Regions from separate parts of the Azospira sp. MPR-LB4 genome, predicted to be linked through region 1. Evidence: riboswitches for the same ligand, from Rfam matches in the RefSeq annotation. Region 1 holds a riboswitch; the other holds the start of a gene.

Region 1 (3,858 bases):
GGAACAGCTGGAAGCCAGCGAAATCCACGCCGGCCAGCTGTTCCGGGAAAGCCGCGCCCTCCTGGCCGGGCTGCTGCCGCCGGCGGACCTGACGGGTCTGGAAAAGGCCATTGCCGATTATGATTACGACCGGGCCCTCAACATCGCCCGGGCCCATCTCTAGGGAGAGATGCCATGAGCCTCAATCTGGACTTCACGACCCGGCCCGTGATCCTGGTGGTGGACGATACCCCGGACAACCTGACCCTGATGGCCGAGCTGCTGCAGGACCGCTACGCCATCAAGGTGGCCAACAACGGCGAGCGGGCCCTGCGGGTGGCCGCCGGCACGCCGCCGCCGGACCTGATCCTGCTCGACATCATGATGCCGGACATGGATGGCCTGGAAGTGGCCCGGCGCCTGCGGGCGGACCCGGCCACCCGGGACATTCCTTTCATCTTCCTCACCGCCCGCAGCCAGATCGAGGACGAGCGCCAGGGCTTCGAGCTGGGCGCGGTGGACTACATCACCAAGCCGGTAAGCCCGCCCATCCTCCTCGCCCGGGTGCACACCCACCTCACTCTGAAAGCCGCCAAGGATTTCCTCAAGGACCAGAACGCCTACCTGGAGAGCGAGGTGCAGCGCCGCACCCAGGAGGTCTCCATGATCCAGGACGTGACCATCATGGCCATGGCCTCCCTGGCGGAAACCCGGGACAACGAAACCGGCAACCACATCCGTCGCACCCAGAACTACGTGCGTATCCTGGCCCGGCAGCTGCAGGGCCATCCCCGCTTCGCCGCCTTCCTCAGCGACGCCAACATCGAGCTGCTGTACAAGTCCGCACCCCTGCACGACATCGGCAAGGTGGGCATTCCCGACCGCATCCTGCTCAAGCCGGGCAAGCTGACCCCGGAAGAGTTCGAGATCATGAAGACCCACACCACCCTGGGCCGGGACGCCATCCTCCACGCCGAAGTGCGGCTCAACTCGCCCAACACCTTCCTCCGCTTCGCCCGGGACATCGCCTATGCGCACCAGGAGAAATGGGACGGCAGCGGCTACCCCCTGGGCCTGCGGGGCGACGAGATTCCGGTGGCGGCCAGGCTCATGGCGGTGGCCGACGTCTACGACGCCCTCATCAGCCGCCGGGTGTACAAGCCCCCCTTCCCCCATGAGCAGGCGGTGCAGATCATCAGCGAAGGGCGCGGCAAGCACTTCGATCCGGACATGGTGGACGCCTTCCTCCAGGTGGCCGAGGATTTCCGCAGCATCGCCGCCACCTTCGCCGACACCGAAGGCGACGCCCAGCTGGAGGCGGAGCGGGTGCGCCTGCAATTCACCGAGGCCGCCCCGTGAAGGGCCGTCCCCTGGCCGTCCTGGCCCTGCTTTTGGGCCTCTCCCTGGCGGGCTGCGACTACCTGGCCCTGCAGGACCTGAAGCCCGGCACCTCCACCGACCTGGAAGTGCGGGACCGCTTCGGCACCCCCGCCATGGAATGGCACAACGCGGACGGCAGCCTGACCTGGGAATATCCCCGGGGCCCGGCCGGGGTGGACACCTACATGATCACCCTGGGCCCCGACCGCATCCTGCGCTCGGTGGAACAGGTGCTGACCGAGGCCAACTTCGCCCGCATCGAAAAGGGCATGAGCCAGGAGCAGGTGCGGCGCATCCTGGGCCGGCCGGGCAGCATCAACCACTTTCCCCTGAAGCCGGAAACCGTGTGGGACTGGCGCATCGCCGGCATCCCCGCCAGCGACGAAACCCACTTCCACGTGCACTTCGGTGCAGACGGCCGGGTCAGCGGCACCTCCCGGCGGGTGGAAGCGAAGGCCTGAAGTCGCCGATCGGCACGGAGCCCCCTGTTTTTTATCAAGTTTTGCTTGGCAGCGGGGGCCGCAAAAAGTAAACTTGCGACCCTGCCGAGGAGCGCTGCGACCCGACCGGTTTTTTCCGGACTCCGGGCCAGGCTCGGCAACGATCAACGGCGCTCGCAAACCCCCGAAATGGTTTGTGGCGCCGTTTGCTTTTCCAGCATGCAAAGTGGCGGCGCCCGGCCGGTGAATACTGAAACGCCGAGGTAATCCATGCAGCCCGACCGCAGCTCCGAACTCTCCGCCCTTCTCCAGCAGCGCCTCCTGATCCTGGACGGCGCCATGGGCACCATGATCCAGCGCCACGGGCTGACCGAGAAGGACTACCGCGGGACCCGCTTCGCCGACCACGCCCACGACCTGAAGGGCAACAACGACCTGCTGCTGCTGACCCGCCCCGAGGTCATCCGCGGCATCCACGCCGAATACCTGGCGGCCGGCGCCGATATCCTGGAAACCAACACCTTCAACGCCACCAAGGTGTCCCAGGCTGACTACAAGCTGGAAGCCATCGTCTACGAACTGAACGTGGCCGGCGCCAGGCTGGCCCGGGAAGTGTGCGACGAATTCACGGCAAAGAACCCGGCCAAGCCCCGCTTCGTCGCCGGGGTGCTCGGCCCCACCAGCCGCACCGCCTCCATCTCTCCGGACGTGAACGATCCCGGCTACCGCAACGTCACCTTCGACGAGCTGGTGGAAAACTACCTGGAAGCCATCCGCGGCCTCACCGACGGCGGCGCCGACATCCTGCTGGTGGAGACGGTGTTCGACACGCTGAATGCCAAGGCCGCCCTGTTCGCCATCGAGACCTTCTTCGACAAGGTGGGCCGCCGCTGGCCGGTGATGATCTCCGGCACCATCACCGACGCCTCCGGCCGCACCCTCTCGGGCCAGACCGCCGAGGCCTTCTGGAACTCGCTGAACCACATCAGGCCCCTCTCCTTCGGCCTCAACTGTGCCCTCGGCGCCAAGGAACTGCGCCAGTACGTGGAGGAGCTGTCCCGGGTGTGCGACTGCTTCGTCTCCGCCCACCCCAACGCCGGCCTGCCCAACGCCTTCGGCGGCTACGACGAGACCCCGGAGCAGCTGGCCGAGGAAATCGCCGACTGGGCCAGGCACGGCTTCGTGAACATCGTCGGCGGCTGCTGCGGCACCTCGCCGGACCACATCGCCGCCATCGCCAAGATGGTGGCCGGCATCGCCCCCCGGGCCATTCCGGCGATCGAGCCCCAGCTGCGCCTCTCCGGCCTGGAACCCTTCAACGTCGGCCCCGACAGCCTCTATGTGAACGTGGGCGAGCGCACCAACGTCACCGGCTCCAAGGCCTTCGCCCGCATGATCCTGGAAGGGCGCTACGACGACGCCCTGGCCGTGGCCCGACAGCAGGTGGAAAACGGTGCCCAGGTCATCGACATCAACATGGACGAGGCCATGCTGGATTCCGTGGCCGCCATGGAGAAGTTCCTCAAGCTGATCGCCTCGGAGCCGGATATTTCCCGGGTGCCCATCATGCTCGACTCCTCCAAGTGGGAGGTGATCGAGACCGGCCTCAAATGCATCCAGGGCAAGGGCATCGTGAACTCCATTTCCATGAAGGAAGGGGAGGCCAAGTTCCTGGAGCAGGCCAAGCTGGCCCGCCGCTACGGTGCCGCCGTCATCGTCATGGCCTTCGACGAGAAGGGCCAGGCCGACACCTACGCGCGCAAGACCGAGATCTGCAAGCGGGCCTACGACCTGCTGGTCGGTATCGGTTTCCCGGCCCAGGACATCATCTTCGACCCCAACATCTTCGCCATCGCCACGGGTATCGAGGAGCACGACAACTACGCGGTGGACTTCATCAACGCCACCCGCTGGATTCGTGAAAACCTGCCCCACGCCCAGATTTCCGGCGGCGTCTCCAACGTCTCCTTCTCCTTCCGCGGCAACGACCCGGTGCGGGAAGCCATCCACACCGTCTTCCTCTACCACGCCATCCAGGCCGGCATGACCATGGGCATCG
Region 2 (3,858 bases), 160 kb from region 1:
CACTTGCCCACGGCCAAGCTGCAGGCCCCCCTGGCCGAGCAGGCCGCCCTGCGCGCCCGTACCGGCCTGCCCCTGCCCCTGGTGGACCTGCGCATCGTCGATCCGGAAATGCGGCCCCAGCCCCACGACGGTCAGGCCGTCGGCGAACTGGTGGTGCGCTCCCCCTGGCTGACCCAGGGCTACCTGAAGGATCCGGCGGCGGCCGAAGAGCTGTGGGGTGGGGGCTACCTGCACACCGCCGACATCGGCAACATCGACGCCAACGGCTCCATCCAGATCACCGACCGCATCAAGGACGTGATCAAGACCGGTGGCGAGTGGACCTCTTCCCTGCAGCTGGAGGACATCATCGGCCAGCATCCGGCGGTGCACGAGGTGGCGGTGATCGGGGTCAAGGACGAGAAGTGGGGCGAGAGGCCTCTGGCCCTGGTGGTACTGAAGCCGGAAATGGAAGGCCAGGTCACCGAGCACGCCATCCGCAACCATGCCGCCCACTTGGCGGAAACCCTGGGAGTCTCCCGCTACGGGGTGCTGATGCAGGTTTCCTTCGTCAAGACCTTGGCCCGTACCAGCATCGGCAAAATCAACAAGCGTTTCATGCGGGAAAACCTGGAGGCCGCCAAGGCTGCCCAGCCCTAGTTCCTCCGTCCCCGGCCCTGGGGTGATTCCCAGGGGCGGGGGGAATTTCCGCAATTCGCCTTCCCCTGGGCATAAAATGGAGGTTTGCCGCCTCCTGCCTGTCCCCCATGCTCAAGAAAATCCATGTCGAACAACTGCGTGTCGGCATGTATCTCAAATCCTTCTGTGGCGCCTGGATCGATCATCCGTTCTGGCGCAACTCCTTCGTCCTGAAGGACCCGGAGGACATCCGCGCCATTCGCGCCAGCTGTATCACCGAAGTCTGGATCGATGCCGGCAAGGGGCTGGACGTGGAAGCCGGCGAGGTGGCCATCAGCGAGACCGAGTCCGAGGCCCTGGTGGCCGAGGAACAGGTGCGGGAGGCCCAGGCCACCCGTTCCCTGGAGCGCACCAGCACCGCGGTGGAGATGCAGCGGGCGGCGAAAATCTGCAACAGCGCCAAGAAGGCCGTGGTGTCCATGTTCCAGGAGGCCCGCATGGGCAAGGCCGTGGATGCGGAGCAGGCCCAGGTGTTGGTGGAGGAGATCGCCGATTCCGTGGCCCGTAATCCCGGCGCCCTGATCAGCCTGGCCCGCCTGAAGACGGCCGACGATTACACCTACATGCACTCGGTCGCCGTCTGCGCCCTGATGGTGGCCCTGGCACGCCAGCTCGGCCTGGACGAGCAGCAGACCCGTCTGGCGGGCCTGTCCGGCCTGCTGCACGACATGGGCAAGGCCTTCATCCCGGCCGAAATCCTCAACAAGCCGGGCAAGCTGACCGACGAAGAATTTGCGGTCATCAAGACCCACCCCGCCGAAGGGCACAAGGTCTTGCTGGAAGGCAAGGGGGTGCCGCCGGAGGCGCTGGACGTCTGCCTGCACCACCACGAAAAGATGAACGGCGGCGGCTACCCCAAGGGCCTCAAGGGTGACGAGATCAGCCTGCTGGCCAAGATGGGGGCGGTCTGCGACGTCTATGACGCCATTACCTCCAACCGCCCCTACAAGGCCGGCTGGGACCCGGCCGAATCGATCAAGAAGATGGCCGAGTGGGCCGACGGGCATTTCGATCCCCGGGTCTTCCAGGCCTTCGTCAAGAGCCTGGGCATCTACCCCATCGGCTCCTTCGTCCGCCTCGAATCGGGGCGGCTGGGGGTGGTGGTGGAGCAGAGCGAGAAGTCCCTGCTGGCGCCCCGGGTCAAGGTCTTCTTTTCCACCAAGTCCAATGCCCATATTGCGCCGGAGTTGCTGGACCTGTCCCGTCCCGGCGTGCACGACAAGATCGCCGGCCGGGAGGACCCGGCCAAGTGGGGCATCCGCAACGTGGACGAAATCTGGAGCACGGCGGCGGCCTGAGCCCGGTGCGGGGGGGCGGCCGGGGAATTTCCCCGACCGGTATTTCCGTCTATAATCCGCCACTTCCGAGGAGCGCTGCGAGGCCGGCAAGGTCCCAGGCTCGGATGTCTGCCCCGCCAGGGGAGACCAGTTTCAACGGCGCTCACCTTTACAACCCTGCCGGGCGCAGGGGGCCAGGTGAGCCCTGCTATCGCACTCCCTCCCCTCCCCGGCCACAGTTCTTAAGGAGCACTGCTGTGGCTGAATTCAAAGATTACGTGATCGCCGACCTGGGCCTGTCCGCCTGGGGCCGCAAGGAAATCAAGATTGCCGAGACCGAAATGCCCGGTCTCATGGCCATCCGCGAGGAGTACGCCAAGAGCCAGCCCCTGAAGGGCGCTCGCATCACCGGCTCCCTGCACATGACCATCCAGACCGCGGTGCTGATCGAGACCCTGGTGGCCCTCGGTGCCGAAGTGCGCTGGGCTTCCTGCAACATCTTCTCCACCCAGGATCACGCCGCTGCCGCCATCGCCGCTGCCGGCATCCCCGTCTTCGCCGTCAAGGGCGAGACCCTGACCGAGTACTGGGACTACACCCACCGCATCTTCGAATGGGCCGACGGTGGCTATTCCAACATGATCCTGGACGACGGCGGCGATGCCACCCTGCTGCTGCACCTGGGCGCCAAGGCCGAGAAGGACATTTCCGTCCTGGCCAAGCCCGGTTCCGAAGAAGAGACCATCCTCTTCGCCGCCATCAAGGCCAAGCTGGCCCAGGACCCCACCTGGTACTCCGTGCGTCTGGAAAAGATCAAGGGCGTTACCGAAGAGACCACCACCGGCGTGCACCGCCTGTACCAGATGCATGCCCGCGGCGACCTCAAGTTCCCCGCCATCAACGTGAACGATTCCGTCACCAAGTCCAAGTTCGACAACCTCTACGGTTGCCGCGAATCCCTGGTGGACGGCATCAAGCGCGCCACCGACGTCATGGTGGCCGGCAAGATCGCCGTGGTCTGCGGCTACGGCGACGTGGGCAAGGGTTCCGCCCAGGCCCTGCGCGCCCTCTCCGCCCAGGTCTGGGTCACCGAGATCGACCCGATCTGCGCCCTGCAGGCCGCCATGGAAGGCTACCGCGTCGTCACCATGGAATACGCTGCCGACAAGGCCGACATCTTCGTCACCACCACCGGCAACTTCCACGTCATCACCCATGACCACATGGTGAAGATGAAGAACAACGCCATCGTCTGCAACATCGGCCACTTCGACAACGAAATCGACGTCGCTTCCCTGGAACAGTACCAGTGGGAAGAGATCAAGCCCCAGGTCGATCACGTCATCTTCCCCGACGGCAAGCGCATCATCCTGCTGGCCAAGGGCCGCCTGGTGAACCTGGGCTGCGCCACCGGCCACCCCAGCTACGTGATGAGCTCCTCCTTCGCCAACCAGACCATCGCCCAGATCGAGCTGTTCACCAAGACTGCCGATTACCCGGTGGGTGTCTACACCCTGCCCAAGCACCTGGACGAGAAGGTGGCCCGCCTGCAGCTGAAGACCCTCAACGTGCAGCTGACCACCCTCACCCAGCAGCAGGCCGACTACATCGGCGTGCCCGTGCAAGGCCCCTACAAGGCCGACCACTACCGCTACTAAGCCGTAGCCGGGCCGTCTCCCTTGCCGGAGGCGGCCTGCAGACGATGGGTCGGGACCCGCCATGTCCATGAACTCGTTCCACAGCCGCAGTTCCCGTCCGCCACCCAAGGTGCGCCAGGAGGCGGTGCCCCACGTCCGCAAGGGCGTGCGCGCCGATGTGCTGCTGGTGGAACAGGGCCTGGCCGCCTCCCGCGCCCTGGCCCGGGACCTGATCAGTCAGGGCTGGGTCCGGGGACCCGTCGGCC

What was found. Region 1 has a riboswitch for S-adenosylhomocysteine ahead of metH (methionine synthase). Riboswitches for the same ligand answer to the same signal wherever they lie in the genome.
Region 2: linked by a shared signal. The riboswitch ahead of ahcY (adenosylhomocysteinase) and the one ahead of metH (methionine synthase) in region 1 are both predicted to bind S-adenosylhomocysteine.

Annotation. Positions count from the first base shown of each region.
Region 1 covers NZ_CM179521.1:2,288,191-2,292,048, forward strand. The annotation lists gene AC3QLZ_RS10820 (response regulator) at 1-163, shown strand, start outside; gene AC3QLZ_RS10825 (response regulator) at 175-1,338, shown strand; gene bamE (outer membrane protein assembly factor BamE domain-containing protein) at 1,335-1,820, shown strand; S-adenosyl-L-homocysteine riboswitch at 1,901-1,982, shown strand; gene metH (methionine synthase) at 2,070-3,858, shown strand, end outside.
Region 2 covers NZ_CM179521.1:2,130,378-2,134,235, reverse strand. The annotation lists gene AC3QLZ_RS10095 (fatty acid--CoA ligase) at 1-639, shown strand, start outside; gene AC3QLZ_RS10090 (cyclic di-GMP phosphodiesterase) at 747-1,976, shown strand; S-adenosyl-L-homocysteine riboswitch at 2,038-2,127, shown strand; gene ahcY (adenosylhomocysteinase) at 2,213-3,613, shown strand; gene AC3QLZ_RS10080 (S4 domain-containing protein) at 3,675-3,858, shown strand, end outside.